Regions from separate parts of the Peribacillus sp. QJM3NY_7 genome, predicted to be linked through region 2. Evidence: riboswitches for the same ligand, from Rfam matches in the RefSeq annotation. Region 2 holds a riboswitch; the other holds the start of a gene.

Region 1 (9,895 bases), 1.9 Mb from region 2:
TGAATAGCGGCAGGCTCCATATCGAAGAACCTGGATTGGATGAGGTATTAGAAGAAGTGATTGCTTCCAATAAGTTCCGAGCTGCGTTAAGCCCGGAACATGCGGATGTGTTCATCATCGCGGTGCCTACCCCAAATAAAAAGGACATGCACCAATCCTGTGATTTAACACATGTCATGGATGCAACCTCAAACATTCTTCCTTTTATCAAAAAAGGAAATGTCATCATTATCGAATCGACGATAGCGCCAAGAAGCATGGATGATCATATTAAACCGATGATCGAGAGGACGGGCCTTACCATCGGAAAAGACATTTTCCTCGTACATTGTCCGGAACGCGTTTTACCTGGAAGGATTCTTGAAGAGTTGGTTCATAATAACCGTATCGTCGGGGGCATCACCGAAACATGCTCATATAAAGGAAGTCTTGTTTACAAAACCTTCGTTCAAGGGGAGATCATTCAGACCGATGCGAAAACTGCTGAAATGTCCAAACTGATGGAAAACACCTTCAGGGATGTAAATATCGCCCTTGCGAATGAGCTGACGAAAATCTGTTTCGAGCTGGACATCAATGTTTTGGATGTCATATCGATGGCAAACAAACACCCTCGTGTCAATATACACCAACCAGGACCGGGAGTTGGCGGCCATTGTTTAGCGGTCGATCCGTATTTCGTCGTTGCAAAGGCGCCAGAGTATGCGAGAATCATTAAATTGGCCCGTGATACCAACGTATCGATGCCTTATTACATCGTTAATTCCGTAAGGATGATGCTAGAGGGGATCCGGAAGCCAAAAGTAGCTGTTTTCGGTCTAGCATACAAAGGAAATGTAGATGATATTCGTGAAAGTCCCGCCATTGATGTCGTCAATATCTTGATGGGGATGGAAAACATGGATGTAGCCTTGCATGACCCGCATGTCAAATCTGGAAAGATGCCAGTCGTATCAGTGGAAGACGCTGTAATTGATGCCGACTTGATACTTATCCTGACTGACCATGATGAATTTAAACAGATGGATTATGATAAGCTATCGAATCTCATGAGCAATAAATTAGTTCTAGATACACGCAATTGCATTGATGCAACGAAAACAGATATCCCGGTGGCCAACCTGGGCAATATATATCAATACAAAACGGTGTCCATGAAAAAAGACAGGAATAAAGCGATCATCTAAAAACTTGGACAACATCGATAATGGAATAACGATTAAGGGGGCACTGACTATCACAGTGCCCTTTTTCCACTGAAAAAAAGGACCATGCAAGAACGAGGCCCTTTCAGAACGTGGAAACGATCCAGTTGTTTTCAGATCCGCTTCCTGTACGTCAAGCCTCCTCACCGCAAGCATCCTAGGAGAGTCTCGGCTAGCCAATTATTCGAGCGCAGCCGCCATATTTCGGGTTATAAGGCAGTAAATTCGACCACAGATGGCGAATTTCGAGCTGAAAGGCAGTGAATTCGACGGTAGACGCGTATTCGGGTGTAAGGCATGCAGTAAGTTCGAGCGAAGATGCCGTATTTCGTGCTATAAGGCAGTATTTCGACCACAGATGGCGAATTTCGAGCTGTAAGGTAGTAAATTCGACTGAAAGAGCCGTATTTCGGGCTATAAGGCAGTAAATTCGACCACAGATGGCGTATTTCGAGCTGAAAGGCAGTGAATTCGATGGTAGACGCGTATTCGGGTGTAAGGCAGTAAGTTCGAGCGAAGATGCCGTATTTCGTGCTATAAGGCAGTATTTCGACCACAGATGGTGAATTTCGAGCTGTAAGGCAGTGAATTCGACTGAAAGAGCCTTATTTCGTGCTATAAGGCAGTATTTCGACCACAGATGGCGAATTTCGAGCTGAAAGGCAGTGAATTCGACGGTAGATGGCGTATTTCGAGCTGAAAGGCAGTGAATTCGACGGTAGACGCGTATTCGGGTGTAAGGCAGTAAGTTCGAGCGAAGATGCCGTATTTCGGGTTACTTGGTACTTTATTCGACAGTAGACGAGGTATTTCCCTTTCTATGGCACTTAATAAAGTAATCCATAATCATGGTTCGGGAAGTGACGTTTCTTACCGACAAACTGAAAGGACCAAGCAAGAGCTTGGTCCTTTTGTGTACAATTTATTAAGCTGTCGGGCCGCCAAGTTCTTCAATTTCACTTGGAACGCTTTTGAATTTCTTGAAGTTTGCACGGAATTGTGCGGCAAGGTCTGTTGCTGCTTCTTTATAAGCGGCAGGATCTGCCCAAGTCTTGATTGGTTGAAGCACTTCATCAGGAACACCAGGAACATGAAGCGGGATATCCAAACCGAAGATATCATCTTTGATCGTTTCGATGTTCGCTAATTCACCTTCAAGCGCCGCTTGTACCATTGCACGGGTGTAAGCAAGTTTCATACGGCTTCCAGTTCCGTATGCACCGCCAGTCCATCCTGTGTTGACAAGGTATACCTTTGCATTGTGCTCGTCAATTTTATCACCAAGCATCTCAGCATAGCGTGTAGCTGGAAGCGGTAAGAATGGTGAACCGAAGCAAGTGGAGAATGTAGCTTCCGGTGAAGTTACGCCTCTTTCAGTACCAGCCAATTTACTAGTGTATCCGCTTAGGAAGTGGAACATTGCCTGTTCTTTGGAAAGCTTGCTGATTGGAGGCAGAACGCCTGAAGCATCAGCCGTTAAGAAAATGATTGTATTTGGATGTCCTGCAATACTTGGGTTCACGATGTTATCGATTGCTTGCATTTGGTAAGCAGCACGAGTGTTTTCAGTCAATGAACTGTCATCATAGTTTGCTTCACGCGTATCCGGGTCAACAACAACATTTTCCAATACAGCACCAAAACGGATTGCATCGAAAATTTGCGGTTCTTTTTCACGAGAAAGGTTGATCGTTTTTGCATAGCAGCCGCCTTCGATGTTGAATACGCCGTTAGAAGACCAGCCGTGCTCATCATCGCCAATCAATTTACGGCTAGTGTCTGCTGATAAAGTTGTTTTGCCCGTACCGGACAGTCCGAAGAATAAAGCGACGTCCCCTTCACGTCCTACGTTGGCAGAGCAATGCATTGGAAGGATTCCAGCCTCTGGAAGTAAGTAGTTCATGATCGAGAAGATCGATTTTTTCATTTCTCCTGCATATTCCGTTCCGCCGATCAGGATCGTACGGCGTTCAAATGATACGATGATGAACGTTTCGGATGTAGTTCCGTCCACTTCTGGGTCCGCTTTGAAGTTAGGTGCAGAAACGATCGTGAATTCAGCTTCGTGACCTCTCAGTTCCTCTTCGTTTGGACGGATGAACAAAGTATGGGCGAAAAGGTTATGCCAAGCATATTCATTAACAACACGGATGGGAAGACGTGATGATTCGTCTGCACCAGCGAAACCTTTAAAAACAAAAATCTCTTCTTTTGCTTTTAGGTAGTCAACTACTTTATTATATAGTTTATTGAACACATCTTCGGAAATCGGCCGGTTCACTGGACCCCAATCGATTTTATCTTTAACTGATGCTTCTTCCACGATATATTTATCTTTAGGTGAACGACCAGTATATTTGCCAGTTTCAGCTTTTACCGCGCCGGTTGATGTTAAAACGCCTTCATTTCTGCTTAGTACTTTTTCGACCAATTGAGGAACTGATAGTTGAGTTTGCACATTGTTTCCTGTTAATAATTGGTGTAACTCATTAGAAACATCTACAGAATTCATATATGAGGTACCTTCCTTTGTTTGAGTTTTTAGATTACAATTAGTATAACACATTCATTTAATTAGTCTATACTATTTCTTTTAATTTGTGATTATTTTCAGCTAGCCGCATTAATCATTTTAATCCGGCAGGAACCGAGTCAGGATGATCGCATATACTTTCATGAGGAAAAATTTATTTAAATAGGAAGTAAGTAAGTAATAGGAAAGTCAGGGTGTCGTTCCTTTTCGATGTTCAATACTTTATTATTAATGGAAATTTACAATATTCCTATTCGTATTTTGCGTTGTAAACCCCTCTAGGACTTAGTATCAACATGTTTTTTCAAATGAACGCCATTCTGGGTGGAAATGTTCTTTTTAGAAAAGCATTGACAAGTTCCAGCCAGATACGATAATATCTTAAATTGTACGGATTCTCTTATCCCGAGTTGGTGGAGGGACAGGCCCTTTGAAACCCAGCAACCTGCCATATTGAACTTGACTCCAAGATCGATCGCCGAAAATAAAGCGAAGGTCTTCAAGGAATAGTGGTGATGGTGCTAACCTGAGCAAGGTAAAAAACCCTTGAACGATAAGAGTGAAAGGATAGAAGACAGAATTTTAAACCTTTCCTCATTTGCCAGGGAAGGTTTTTGTGTTTTTTATAAGTAATTCTGTGTCTATAGTTGAAACTAATGAGGGAAACGAGTTCCGTAAAAATCAGGCTTATGCCTACAACATACTAACTTCCAAGGAGGAAATATGATGTCAAAGAAACGTCTATTTACTTCTGAATCTGTTACAGAGGGCCATCCGGACAAAATTTGTGATCAGATTTCAGATTCCATTTTAGATGCTATCCTAGCTAAGGATGCAAATGCACGTGTTGCGTGTGAAACTAGTGTAACTACAGGTCTTGTACTTGTTGCTGGTGAAATTACAACGTCCGCTTACGTGGATATCCCGCGTATCGTTCGTGATACGGTTAAAGGAATTGGCTATACACGTGCGAAATACGGTTTCGATGCTGAAACTTGTGCCGTTTTGAGTTCCATTGATGAGCAGTCTGCCGATATCGCAGCTGGTGTCGATAAAGCATTGGAAGCTCGTGAAGGAAACATGTCAGATGAAGAAATCGATGCAATCGGTGCAGGGGACCAAGGTCTTATGTTCGGATTCGCTTGTAATGAAACAGAAGAGCTTATGCCGCTTCCGATTTCATTGGCGCATAAACTTTCATTCCGCTTGGCTCAAGTTCGTAAAGATGAAACTCTTGCTTACCTACGCCCTGATGGTAAAACACAGGTAACCGTGGAATATGATGAGAATAACCGTCCTGTACGTGTAGATACAATCGTCATCTCTACACAGCATGATGCAGAAATTACGCTTGAACAAATTCAAGCCGATCTAAAAGAACATGTGATCAAAGCTGTCGTTCCAGCCGAGTTGATCGATGCAGATACTAAGTACTTCATCAACCCGACTGGCCGTTTCGTAATCGGCGGACCTCAAGGGGATGCTGGTCTTACTGGACGTAAAATCATCGTTGATACTTACGGCGGATACGCTCGTCACGGCGGCGGTGCATTCTCTGGTAAGGATGCTACTAAAGTTGACCGTTCTGCTGCATACGCTGCACGTTACGTTGCGAAAAACATCGTGGCAGCCGGCCTTGCCGATAAAGCGGAAGTTCAATTGGCATACGCAATTGGTGTGGCAGAGCCTGTATCGATCTCCATTGATACGTTCGGAACTGGTACAGTTAGCGAAGAAGTCCTTGTTGACCTAGTTCGCGCAAACTTCGACCTTCGTCCAGCTGGTATCATCAAAATGCTTGACCTTCGTCGCCCAATCTACAAACAAACAGCTGCATACGGACACTTCGGCCGTACAGATGTCGATCTTCCATGGGAACGCACGGACAAAGCAGAAACATTAAAAGCACAAGCGTAATTCATATAAAAAAAGGTGTCCCGTTATTTGCGGGGCACCTTTTTTATGGATTAACTTAGCCGTCTGCGGGAATAATTCAAGAAATCCCAAAGAAATTAAACTTTAAGGGCCATACTCGTGAGCTAGAGCGATTTACTCGTAAGTTTGGAGCAATACTCGTGAATTTGGAGCAAATACTCGTGAGTTTTAGCGAAATACTCGTGAATTTGGAGCAAATACTCGTGAGTTTCAGCGAAATACTCGTGAGTTGCGTTCACGTACTCGTAATTTTCAGTCAAGTGAACGTGCGTTACTTTATTCGTTCCGCCGTTTTATAGTATTGGCCTTTTTCGGCGTATTCGCGTACGATGCGTTCCATATCCTGACGATCTTCTTCATTGATTTCACGGATGACTTTAGCTGGACGTCCGAATGCCAACATATTCGGTGGAATGACTTTGCCTTGGGGAACGAGACTGCCGGCACCGATGAAAGCCCCTTCGCCGATTTCGGCTTCATCAAGTACGATCGATCCCATGCCAATTAAAGCTCCTTTGCGGATTTTACAGCTATGTAATATGACCTGATGTCCAATGGTTACTTCATCCTCGATGATCAATGGATTATTTGGGCTTTGGTGCAGGATGCTGTTATCCTGTATACTGACTTTTTTTCCGATGATGGTTGGGGATACATCACCGCGAATGACGGAATTGAACCAGATTGATGTTTCGTCGCCAATTTTGACATCACCTGTGACGACAGCATTTTCAGCAATATAAGCGCTTTCAGCAATTTCAGGTTCTTTGCCTTTATACGGATAAATAATCATTTTCAATCATTTCCTTTCCGAAGTGAATGTTTTTATGTATTATTTTAATATACCGTATGCAAATACACTTGGCTATTTATAATAGCAATGTACAACTTGTTAGATTTCTTTTTTGTCGAAAATCACGAATATGGTTATAATTTATATATATTATTTCAACTATCATGGATCGTACACAACAAGTGAAAAGTGAAAGGGGGATTTCGAATGTGGAAATGGGAGACAGAAGGAGACGCAAAGGGCGTCATTGTCATCATTCATGGGGCAATGGAACATCACGGGCGTTATAAGTGGATAACACAAATGTGGCTTTCAGCTGGATACCATGTCGTCATGGGCGACCTTCCTGGGCAGGGTATGACTACTCGCGCCTACCGGGGACATATCGATTCCTTTGATGAGTATTTGGACGAAGTGAAAAGCTGGATAGAAGAGGCTTATGAATATTCGTTGCCGGTCTTTTTACTTGGACACAGCATGGGCGGTTTGATTTCGATACGCCTTCTTCAGGAAGAGGAATGGGACATTGCAGGGGTGATTCTTTCTTCTCCTTGCTTGGGCCTCGTGACGAAGCCGCGGAAGTTCCTTACAATGCTCTCGCATGGTTTGAACATCGTTATGCCTCAGTTCAGGGTGGATTCCGGATTGACACCTGAAATGGCGACGAGAAGTGCGGAAATTCGTGAATCCGATAGAAACGATACCTTATATATCACAAAGGTTTCGGTTCGCTGGTATCGCGAGCTTGCACAGGCTATGAAGGATGCTTTTGAAGAGATTCCTGAATTTCAGGATGTTCCGCTTTTGGTGATGCAGGGCGGAGATGACCGAATCGTGAACAAGAAGGCGGTTCGTGAGTGGTTCAATTATAATTTGGCCAGTGAAAAGCAATATAAGGAATGGCCGAAGCTTTATCATGAAATCTTCAATGAACCGGAGCGTGATGATGTATTTCAATATGCGCTGAGTTTTGTTGAAAACCGTTTAAAGATATTAGGGTATGTCGTTTGATTCCGTACATACTTCAGGATAAATGAAAAACTGCCGAAGTTAGCCTTCGGCAGTTTTTTTGGATCAGCCTGCGTTTTTAAGCAATTCGTTCGACTTGATGACCGGTGCCCAGAAAGTAACCGGGTACATAAATTGGTTCAAATGAGGAAGTTCCTTTTTGTTGGATAATGCAGTGGATAGGAGATAAATGGATTTGAAGGTCAAGTCATTGGCGAATAGGTCTAAAAGCGTCGCTTTCATATTCATGATCGCTTCATGGTTTTGGGTGGAAATCATTAAATCGAGCTGTGGCAGGAACTTATCAAAATGATGGTCAAATTGTTTGAGGCCCTCCATGGTTTTTTGTTCTTCTGTCAACGAGTTGAGCGAGCTGACAAAATCCCCGTATTGCTCGCTTGAATCCCTTTTGATTTTTTCAGTCAATATATCCGTCAGTAATGAAGTAGGCAAATGTTCCATTTTCTGCACCCTCTTATCTATTTTCTATCATTATAATCATTAAAGACGAAAAATTCAAAAAGTTAAGATTGGTAATTCTGCTGCCTGCGAGTTCGGATTGAAAAAACACAATTCTTATAGAACGGTGTTCAGACTGTAGATGTTTGTCTACAGTTTTTATGAGGGTTTGTAAAATCACGAGCGTTTTCCACTCTAGGCACTCGCTTTCCGCGGGCGGTCCAGCGCCTGCGGGGTCTCCCCTGGACGCGTTTCGTGTGGAGTCTTGCACACTCGCTCTAATCAAAAATTAGATAAAACCGCTTTTGTCTACAAATGAACACCGTTCGAATAGAACGGTGCCAGATTTATCATCTCTTTTCAATCGCGACAATGAATGGCGGATTGTTTGCTTGGTTGATGAACCCGTATCTCAGGATATGGGCTTTCTGTTGAGGGAAGTTCTCTACATAATCCATCAATGCATCCCGTTCTGCCGATCCCCCTGGATGACCATGGTATATGACGAGGATGATGATGCCTTCAGGCGCCAGCAGTTCGAACAGCTGTTCAATGGCTGATATCGTCGTCTCGGCTTGGGTGATGATTGATTTGTCTCCGCCAGGTAGGTAGCCCAGGTTGAAGATGGCGCCTGTGACCTTTCCGGAATGTTCTTTCCTGATATATTTGCTTAAATGTTCATGCCCATCGTGAATGAGGGTGCAGTGCTCTTGTAAATTCTCGGCGTTCAGTTTTGCCATTGTGGTTTCGATCGCTTCTTTTTGAATATCAAAACTATAGACATGTCCGTCTTTACCTGTAAGTCCTGCAAGAAAGACGGTATCAAAGCCGTTGCCCATCGTGCCATCTATGGTTATATCCCCGGGGCGGACCGCTTTTTCCAGCAGAATCCTGGCGAAAGGCAAAATTCGATCTAGCTTCATGATTGTACCTCCATGTGATGATTTTTCCCCTGCCAGCTGTTGCGGCGTTTCAGTTCGGCGTCAATGGCATTCAGGACATCCCATTTATTGACGCTCCACATTGGACCGATCATCAAATCGATCGGACCATCACCAGTAATGCGGTGAACGATCATTTCTGGAGGGATTATTTCCAGCTGGTCACATACAAGGCTGACATAATCGTCACGGTCAAGAAACTCGAGCAGGCCTTTTTCGTATTGTTTGACCATCGGTGTCCCTTTTAATAGATGAAGTAAATGGATCTTTATCCCCTGCACATCGAGTTTGGCGACTTCACGGGCTGTTTCCATCATCATGCCGTAATCTTCCTGAGGCAGGCCATTGATGATATGGGAGCAGACACGGATGCCGTGCTTGCGCAGTTTATCGACGCCTTCTTTGTAGCAATCGAAGTCATGGGCGCGGTTGATCATCGTTGCGGTCTTTTCATGGACCGTCTGGAGACCCAGCTCGACCCAAAGGTAAGTGCGTTCGTTCAATTCCGCTAAATACTCGACTACATCATCTGGAAGGCAATCCGGGCGTGTCGCGATGGAGAGTCCGACGACACCTTCCTGGGTCAATACACTTTCATATTTCTCGCGAAGCTCTGCCACGGGTGCATGCGTATTCGTGAATGCTTGGAAATAGGCCATATATTTTCCATCTTTCCATTTGTGGTGCATCCGTTCGCTGATTTTTTTAAACTGGACGTCCAAGGGTTCAACCCTGCTGCCAGCGAAGTCACCAGAGCCTGAGGCACTGCAGAAGGTACAGCCGCCATGTGCGACGGTGCCATCACGGTTCGGACAATCAAAACCGCCATCCAGGGCAACTTTAAAGACCTTATGTCCAAAATGTTCTCTCAGGTGGTAATTCCATGTATGATATCGTTTGTTGTCCGTTGCATATATAAACGGGTTTGCTTGATTCAAATCAGCAACCTCCTAAATAAAATAAAGCGCAACATATATTATACAACATTCTCGCAGCTAGGTCTTTTTTTGAAAAATAAGCG
Region 2 (9,895 bases):
TTGAATTCGAGATATTATTAGCGGATTAATTCATCTCCGTAAGGGGAGATTTATAAAGATAGGAGTGGTACGGATGGAATTAAAAGGATTACATCATGTTTCGGCGATTACAGCAAAAGCGGGAAATAACTTTGAATTCTACACAAAAGTCTTAGGGATGCGATTAATCAAAAAAACGGTGAATCAAGATGATGTTCGTGTGTATCACTTATTTTATGGAGATCAAATTGGTTCACCGGGTACGGAATTGACGTTTTTTGAAATTCCAAATGCTGCCCGCACTCATGAGGGAAACAATAGCATTTCAGAAATTTCTTTAAGGGTGAGGGATGATGAAGCGCTAGGATATTGGAAAAAACGGTTTGTGGAATTCAATGTTGAGCACGATGAAATATCGAGCCGTTTTGAAAGAAAGGTGCTTTCTTTTAAAGATCCTGAAGGGCAGAGGCTTCTTCTGGTTTCCGATCAGGATAATAACGGTGTTGATGGAGGATTTCCGTGGAATGGAAGCCCAGTGCCGCAAGAGTTTTCCATACTTGGATTAGGACCAGTAAAACTCACAGTACCCAATATTGAACAAACAGAAAGTGTTCTTATCGAGGTATTGGGGTTCAGGAAATCAGGCACATACCCATCCGCAATCAGGGGGCAAAATCCGATAGTCGTTTACGAGACAGGTGAAGGAGGAACTGGAGCAGAACTCCATATTGAAGAAAGGAATGACATACCTCGGGAAAGGCTGGGGAGGGGTGGAGTACACCATGTTGCCTTTCGGGTGGATGATGAAGAAGAATTGAGAAAATGGGTAGAAAAGATTAGTGAATCGAAATTCGTGAATTCGGGATATGTGGACCGCTTTTATTTCCGTTCACTCTATTTTAGGGAGCCGAATGGCATATTATTTGAACTAGCTACTGATGGACCTGGTTTTGAAGTGGATGAAGCTGAGCAGCATCTAGGTGAGAACCTTGCCCTGCCACCTTTTTTGGAATCGAAAAGAAAGGATATTGAATCGAATTTAAAACCACTTAATACAAAATCAACTAATTAATCAACGGGAAAGGAAGTAATCGGCATGCAAAAGCAAAATGCAGGGATACACCATATAACCGCAATTGTAGGCAATCCTCAAGAGAATGTGGATTTTTATGCTGGAGTATTGGGAATGCGTATGGTGAAGAAAACCGTTAATTTTGATGATCCAGGCACCTATCATTTATATTTCGGAGATGAATCCGGTTCACCGGGCACAATCATCACTTTCTTTCCTTGGCCTGGGGCATACCGAGGGACAATTGGCTCCGGACAAGTGGGGATTACAACATATGCCGTTCCGGAGGGTTCAATGGGCTTCTGGGAAAATCGTTTGGGTAAATTTAATATAGACTTTGAAAAGGTTTCACGTTTCGGTGAGGAATATCTTGAGTTCCAAGACCCACATGGTTTGCAACTTGAACTGGTTGAGCGTAAAGAAGGTAAAAATAGCGAGTGGTCATCCGGCGGTGTACCAGCTGATAAGGCGGTCAAGGGTTTCGGCGGAGCTGTATTATTGACGTCAAAACCGATCAAAACGATGGAACTTTTAGAGGAAGTGATGGGCCTTCAAAAGGTTGGGGAAGAGGGCGATTTCATCCGCTTCAAATCCACATCGGATATCGGCAATTTGATCGATGTTAAAAAAACGGTTTTACCAAACGGTAAAATCGGAGTGGGAACTGTCCATCACATTGCATGGCGTGCGAGCGATAATGAAGATCATAAAGAATGGAGGGAGCATATCGGTAACCATGGCTATGGTGTGACACCCTTTACAGACCGACAATACTTCAATGCCATTTATTTCAGGGAAGATGGAGGCATACTCTTTGAAGTAGCCACAGATCCACCTGGCTTTGCTCATGATGAAACGAAAGAAACGATGGGCAGTAAATTAATGCTGCCGCCATGGTTGGAAGAAAAGCGGGAAGTTATGGAAAAAACGTTACTGCCGGCAGTGCCGAGAGTACTAGAGGAGGATAAATGATGAAACATATTTTTCAAAAAGGAAGTAATCCAGAAGCTCCGTTACTACTGCTGTTACATGGCACTGGAGGAACGGAAACAGATCTCTTGCCATTATCCGAAATGGTTTCACCGGGTTCGTCCGTACTGAGCGTACGGGGAAATGTACTTGAAAATGGAATGCCCCGTTATTTCCGACGGTTAGCTGAAGGGGTTTTTGATGAAGAGGATTTGATTTTCCGAACGAAGGAGCTTTATGACTTCTTGGAATCAGCGTCCGGAAAATATGACTTCGACCGTGACAGAGTGGTGGCATTAGGTTATTCCAATGGTGCAAATATAGCGGCAAGTTTGCTGTTCCATTACGAGGGGGCCTTACAAGGAGCGATTCTTCATCATCCAATGGTTCCAAGACGAGGGATTGCTTTGCCGTCCCTTTCAGATATACCTGTATTTATAGCTGCAGGTAAAAACGATCCGATTTGCCCGGCAGAAGAAACTGAAGAACTTAATCAACTTTTACAGCAAGCTGGCGCAACAGTTGAAGTTCAATGGGAAAATTATGGTCATCAGTTGACACGTTCAGAGGTTGATGCAGCAGGTTCATGGTTTCAAAAGAACTTTTTATAAGAATGAGAGGGAATGAAGATGATTTCTGTTAACCCTGAAAGTCTGACTGAACGGGATAATTATAAGTTTTTGACTGGAAGCATTATACCGAGACCTATAGCGCTGGTTACGACACAATCCGAAACCGGTACAATCAATATAGCGCCGTTCAGCTTTTTTAACATAGTCAGTTCAAATCCTCCGATGATTTCCATTTCTGTTCAACGGAAAGAAGGAGTTTCAAAGGATACAGCCCGAAATGCAATTCAAACAGGTGAGTTCGTTGTTCATATCACTGACGAAAATAATGTTGCTGATGCAAATCGAACGGCCAAGGAACTCCCATCTGAAGAAAGTGAATTGGGTCTTACTAATTTCACGCTGGCTGTTAGTGATAGGGTATCCGTACCAGGATTGGAAGAAGCGAAGGTGCGTTTTGAATGTACATTAGAGCAATCGATTCCATTGGCAGGTTCCAAGAATGAACCTGGTTGTGATTTACTGATAGGGAAAATAGTCTGCTATCATATAGAGCAAGATATTTACCATAATGGCCGTATTGACCCGAATGGGCTAAAACCTGTAGCAAGATTAGCAGGTCATACTTATACAAAACTAGGGGAATTATTTGAAATAGAACGTCCTTAAGGAAAAAGAAAAAAATGGCGACATCTTTTAAGATGTTGCCATTTTTAAGACCAACATGACCCCGGTTAGTTTTATTTGCCATTATAATATGCTTAGCGCCTGTTCCAAAAATAAGCAACCTTTTAATATTAATGCCGCAGACGCCATGATCGTTAGCATTTAAAGGAAGTCTTAACATTCCGAAACAAAACTTGACAAATTTTTCATAGATTGATAAAGTTATAAAAAAATAATTTCTTATCCAGAGAGGTGGAGGGACTGGCCCTATGAAACCTCAGCAACAGGTCTACAAAGACACTGTGCTAATTCCAGGGGGTGAAACCTTGATAGATAAGACCGTACGTGTTTATTTGTCAGTAACGCACTCTTTTTTAGAGTGCGTTTTCGTTTTTTCTGGATGCAAGATTAAGGAGAGTAAGAATGGATAACAAAAGGAAGCATGATTTTCAAAGGCAAATGCAAGCACGGCATATAATAATGCTATCGCTTGGCGGGGTGATTGGAACTGGTTTATTCTTAAGTTCGGGTTATACGATTCAACAGGCTGGTCCGTTCGGAACCATCCTTTCGTATCTGATTGGTGCATTAGTGGTTTATCTAGTCATGCTATGTCTAGGTGAACTATCAGTGCATATGCCCGAGACTGGTGCGTTTCATAGTTACGCAACCAAATACATCGGACCAGGGACAGGATATACAGTAGCCTGGTTGTATTGGCTAACCTGGACTGTTGCACTAGGTTCGGAATTCACGGCTGCAGGATTGTTGATGCAGCGATGGTTTCCATCAATCAGTGTCTGGATATGGAGTGCTCTATTTGCCATTTTGGTTTTGGCATTAAATGCGTGGACCGTTAAGTTTTTCGCTGAATCCGAATTCTGGTTTGCGTCTATAAAGGTATTTGCTATTGTAATATTCATTATTCTGGGAGCTGCGGCAATGATAGGTTTCATTCCAATGATTAACGCACAATCAGCTCCGTTATTTTCCAATGTTACAAGTGCAGGTTTATTTCCAAATGGTGCTTTTGCCATTCTAATGACGATGCTCGCGGTGAATTTTGCATTTTCTGGAACTGAATTGATCGGAGTTGCAGCTGGAGAAACTGTGAATCCGGAAAAAACGATTCCAAAGGCAATCCGTATGACATTATGGAGATTGATTATCTTTTTTGTAGGTACCATCGTTGTTTTATCCGCATTATTGCCTGTTTCGGATGCAAGCGTATTAGAGAGCCCCTTTGTTGCCGTTCTAGAACGAATTGGAGTGCCATATGCAGCGGATATTATGAACTTTGTTATATTAACTGCCATTTTGTCTGCTGCGAACTCAGGACTATATGCCTCATCCAGGATGCTTTGGTCACTTGCAGATAAGAAAACTATTTCACCAATATTTGCAAAATTGACAAAACGGGGTGTTCCCTTGAATGCAGTCCTTTTCAGTATGCTGGGCGGTGTTTTAGCACTTTTCTCGAGTATTATTGCGCCGGATACTGTATATATAGTGCTTGTATCCATTTCTGGACTAGCCGTGGTTATAGTTTGGATGAGTATTAGCGCGTCACAGTTTCTATTTCGCAGACGATATATAAACGAAGGAAACTCAGTTAATGATTTGGCTTATCATACACCATTATATCCATTCGTACCAATCGTTTCATTTATGCTATGTCTTGCTTCTTGCATAGGAATTGCATTTGATCCTACACAAAGAATAGCACTATATTGTGGCATTCCGTTTATTTTGTTTTGCTATGGAAGTTATTATCTGACACAAACCATAAAGAAAAGAGGAGTAGACCATGAAAAATAAAATTAACCCAATTGAAGAAATTTTACAAGGTCATTCAGTTATGATTTTGGACGGAGCTTTAGCTACAGAGCTTGAAAGTCATGGGTGTGATTTGGACGATCCCCTGTGGTCTGCACGTGTATTACTTGAAAATCCAGAAGTGATTTACCAGGTGCACTCTGACTACTTTCGAGCTGGTGCTGACTGTTCGATAACGGCAAGCTATCAAGCAACGGTTGAAGGTTTCGCCCTCCGCGGAATACAAGAAAAAGAGGCATTGGATCTAATCAGGAAAACGGTTTTACTAGCAAGAAAAGCAAGAGATGAATTTTGGAAGGAAGAATTTCAAACGATTAGACCTAAGCCATTGGTTGCTGCATCAGTTGGACCTTATGGGGCTTATCTTGCAGATGGTTCAGAGTATGTCGGGAATTATGGTGTTTCAGATGAAACTTTGGCGGCATTTCATCGCTCACGAATATCAGCTTTGATTGAAGCAGGAGCTGACATTTTAGCATTTGAAACGATTCCTTCCCTGCAAGAAGCAAAAGTATTACATTCATTATTGAAAGATTATCCAGAAGTCTATGCTTGGCTGTCCTTTTCTTTGAAAAATGAAAAAGCGATTAGTGACGGCACATTGCTGGAGGAGTGTGCCAGATTGTTTGGGGACAGTGAGCAAATTGCCGCAATTGGCATCAACTGTGCGCCTGTATCAGTTATCACGGAAGCCATACAGGTGTTGCGTGCAAACACGAATAAACCAATTATCGTTTATCCGAATTCCGGTGAATCATATAATCCAGAAACTAAAACATGGCATGGTCCAGAATCATGTAATAGGCTCGATGTGAAATCTGAAGATTGGCACCATGCGGGGGCAAATATAATTGGAGGATGTTGCAGAACCGCTCCTCATCATATTGCGGGCATTTCAAGAAAGTGGCGACCTTCCGTGGTAACGTTCTCCTAGCCTTTTTTGTTATCAAAAATATTGTTATTAAATATGTAAGTAGTCGGGAAACCTATAAACAAAAAGAACAGGAATCTGGCGGTTCCTGTTCTTTTTGAGCTCTTTATTCAGATTCGAGTAATTTGAAAGGATTGAATAATTAATTTCTTGACACTTCAGAAATAAGTCGCGCAAGATCAGCTGAAAATTACAGGTAAACCAACCCTTTTGCAAAAACTGTAAAAAGAGAAATTAAATCATATTTTTTTCGTGCTTGGGAAAACTAGACAAACAATGAATGGAAAGGAGAGAATGAGTTATGAGTCGTGGTAAAAATTTTAATCATAAAGAAAAAGGACATCCAGGAAATTTACCCAATAATAGAATTAGCGAAGAGAAGGAACACAGCCGCCAGTATGAACAGATTGAGGATATTGTCACTCATGAAGCTTTCAAGAATAGGGAAAAAGAAGATGAAATGCCTTAAAATATGGAAATGCAGCATATCTGTTGAGACATTATATTGAGGAATTTTCCATTTCTTTAAGGATTCCAATAATAGAAGCACATGAATTAAGACATAACGCTCACTTCATGTTGCTTCTTTTTTGATTAATTCACCGGGGGAAACCATGATCTTTGCCATGTTTTTTCTTTCATTGCAAATAGATAAAGAGGGAAAATGAATAAGTCTAAAGAGGACAACAGAAAATGAAAATGGATGATTTTTTAAAAAAACCGACTATCTTCTATATATTAGTTAATGAAATTTAAATTTCTAAACACAGAAATAATTACGTGCAACCGTCAAACTGGGCGAACCGAACTATCCTATTTGATGAAAGCTGCGGTATATTACAATTATAATGAACATGTCAGGCAGTATAAGAACCTGCTGAAGAAGTACGGTTCTTTTACCAAATACCAGTTTAAACTCAATGTCTGCCTATGTTTCATTTTGTTTATCGCGATTTATTTCCACTTCCCGTTTAGCTCTAATAAAAGCGATAAATTGAATCGTTTCCTCTTCAGAAAGGGAAATTCCATCTACAGCTAGCTTCATATCTGGTAAATCCGTTAATTCCATGACTTGAGGCGACTCATTATCCATATCCTTAGATTGATACTCCACTCGACCGAGAATGTAATCAGTTGAGGTATCATATAAGCCTGCCAATAAATTAATCGTTTCTAATGAAGGGCGGCGGTGGCCCGATTCGTAACCGGCATAGGTACTTTTGGCGATTCCGAGCCTGTCAGCGGTATATTGCAAAGACCATCTTTTGGACTTCCTTAATGTAGTCAATCTATTTAAAATCATTATTATTACTCTCCTTTTATATAAATCCATTATAACATCATATTGAAAAAAGTGTACGCGTAATGAATAACTTTCGCTTGATTTCACTATGAAACATGACTATAATAACATGTGTTGTACGCGTTACATGAACATTTACAGCGGAAACATCCTTATCTGAGATATTAGAATGATAGTGAAACAGGGAGGCTTATTAGGGGGTAGTATATTGGAAAAGTTAAAATCAAAAATGAAGAAGTTGATGTTGCTTACTACAGGTGGTACAATTGCATCGTTAGAAGGAAAAAATGGACTTGTTCCAGAAATGAAAGCTGACGAAATTTTAGGCCACCTACCGGGATTGGATTTACTATGTCAGATTGATAGTAAGCCTTTGATGAATATTGATAGTACAAATATGCAGCCGGAAGATTGGACAGAAATGGCACAATCCATCCATAAGCACTACCATGATTACGATGGCTTTGTGATTACCCATGGAACAGATACAATGGCTTACACTTCTGCTGCGCTCTCATATATGTTACAAGATTTAGGGAAACCAATCGTCATTACTGGTTCTCAGGTCCCGATTGCCTTTAAAAAGACAGATGCCAAAAGGAATATCTCTGATGCGATCCGGTTTGCTTGTGAAGATATTGGAGGAGTATATGTTGTTTTTGATGGCAGAGTCATTCAGGGTACGAGGGCCATTAAATTGAGAACGAAAAGCTATGATTCGTTTGAAAGTATTAACTATCCTTATATTGCGACCATATTCAAAGATAAAATTGAGTATCTAAAGCCAGTTCATTCACCAAAGAATAAGGAAGCTAAGCTGGATGCTTCCCTATGTACTGATGTTGCTTTAGTCAAGCTGCATCCCGGTATTAAGCCTGAATTCTTTGATTTCCTGAAAAATCAGTGTCGGGGAATCGTAATTGAAAGTTATGGAAGCGGTGGTATTCCATTTCAAGGAAGAAACATTTTAGAGAAATTGAATGAGTTAGTACAATGTGGAATATCCGTTGTCATTACTACCCAATGCTTAGAAGAAGGGGAAGATATGGATATTTACGAAGTGGGACGAAAAGTGAACAAGAATGTCATCATTCGTTCCAGGAATATGAATACAGAAGCCATCGTTCCTAAGTTGATGTGGATATTAGCGAAGACGCAGGATCCTAAAAAAGTGAAGGAAATGATGGAAACACCGATTGCAGAGGACATTACATTCTAGAACAAACAAAGGGGCAAGAGGAAATGTTGATAGAAGAGAAAACATACCGAATCGAGAAAGACTTTCTTGGGGAAAAGGAAATTCCAGCAGATGTTTATTATGGTATACAAACTTTACGCGCAGTGGAAAATTTTCCGATTACCGGTTACAAAGTCAATGAAGAAATGATTCGTGCATTGGCCATGATTAAAAAAGCCGCCGCTTTAGCGAATATGGATACCAAACGGTTATATGATGGTATTGGAAGCGCTATCGTCAAAGCTTCTGAAGAAGTGATCGATGGAAAGTGGCATGAATATTTCATCGTTGACCCAATTCAAGGCGGTGCGGGGACATCGATGAATATGAATATTAATGAAATCGTTGCCAACCGTGCGTTAGAACTTATGGGACACAATAAAGGTGATTATGTACATGTTAGCCCAAATAGCCATGTTAACATGTCTCAATCAACCAATGACGTATTCCCAACTGCCATTCATTTATCAACACTGCGTCTTTTGGAGCAATTGTTACAAACAATGACCAAGATGAGTACGGTTTTAAAGAAAAAAGCAAAACAATTTGATCATGTTATCAAAATGGGACGCACACATCTTCAAGACGCAGTGCCGATTCGCCTTGGTCAAGAATTCGAGGCTTACAGTCGCGTTTTGGATCGGGATATAAAAAGAATAAGTCAATCACGTCAACATTTATATGAAGTGAATATGGGAGCAACAGCAGTGGGAACGGGATTGAACGCAGATCCGCGTTACATTGAAAACGTTGTTACATATTTAGCTGAAATCAGTAACTTGCCGCTTGTAGGAGCAGAACATTTAGTAGATGCAACCCAAAATACGGATGCATACACTGAGGTATCAGCTTCATTGAAAGTATGTATGATGAATATGTCTAAAATTGCAAATGATTTACGTTTGATGGCTTCAGGACCGAGAGCGGGATTAGGAGAAATCACACTTCCAGCCCGTCAACCAGGTTCATCCATCATGCCAGGTAAAGTAAATCCAGTCATGCCAGAATTAATTAATCAAGTCGCTTTCCAAGTAATCGGGAACGATAATACGATTTGCTTAGCATCAGAAGCGGGACAACTAGAGTTGAACGTAATGGAGCCAGTGCTTGTATTCAATTTGTTGCAATCAATCAGCATTATGAACAATGCTTTCAATGTCTTTACAGATTATTGTTTGGAAGGCATTGAGGCTAATGAGCAGCATTTAAAAGATTATGTCGAACAAAGTGTCGGAGTGATTACAGCAGTCAATCCGCACCTTGGGTATGAAGTGGTTTCACGTATTGCCCGTGAAGCGATATTGAAAGGGAAATCAGTTCGCGAACTTTGTTT

The links. A riboswitch is a leader RNA that binds a small molecule or an ion and turns the genes downstream of it on or off. The one in region 2 is predicted to bind S-adenosylmethionine.
Region 1: it holds a riboswitch for S-adenosylmethionine, as region 2 does, so the genes downstream of both, metK (methionine adenosyltransferase) here and mmuP (S-methylmethionine permease) in region 2, are expected to answer to the same signal.

The regions. Positions count from the first base shown of each region.
Region 1 covers NZ_CM149663.1:4,905,727-4,915,621, reverse strand. The annotation lists gene AC0VX1_RS23650 (nucleotide sugar dehydrogenase) at 1-1,187, shown strand, start outside; gene pckA (phosphoenolpyruvate carboxykinase (ATP)) at 2,131-3,717, opposite strand; SAM riboswitch class I at 4,136-4,298, shown strand; gene metK (methionine adenosyltransferase) at 4,462-5,655, shown strand; gene AC0VX1_RS23635 (gamma carbonic anhydrase) at 5,945-6,463, opposite strand; gene AC0VX1_RS23630 (alpha/beta hydrolase) at 6,674-7,477, shown strand; gene AC0VX1_RS23625 (hypothetical protein) at 7,541-7,936, opposite strand; gene mnmM (tRNA 5-(aminomethyl)-2-thiouridylate-methyltransferase MnmM) at 8,284-8,856, opposite strand; gene mnmL (tRNA modification radical SAM protein MnmL/YtqA) at 8,853-9,812, opposite strand.
Region 2 covers NZ_CM149663.1:2,994,037-3,003,931, reverse strand. The annotation lists gene AC0VX1_RS14305 (ring-cleaving dioxygenase) at 74-1,051, shown strand; gene AC0VX1_RS14300 (ring-cleaving dioxygenase) at 1,076-2,023, shown strand; gene AC0VX1_RS14295 (alpha/beta hydrolase) at 2,023-2,631, shown strand; gene AC0VX1_RS14290 (flavin reductase family protein) at 2,650-3,258, shown strand; SAM riboswitch class I at 3,493-3,595, shown strand; gene mmuP (S-methylmethionine permease) at 3,679-5,073, shown strand; gene mmuM (homocysteine S-methyltransferase) at 5,063-6,025, shown strand; gene AC0VX1_RS14275 (hypothetical protein) at 6,324-6,491, shown strand; gene AC0VX1_RS14270 (helix-turn-helix domain-containing protein) at 6,951-7,325, opposite strand; gene AC0VX1_RS14265 (asparaginase) at 7,555-8,544, shown strand; gene aspA (aspartate ammonia-lyase) at 8,568-9,895, shown strand, end outside.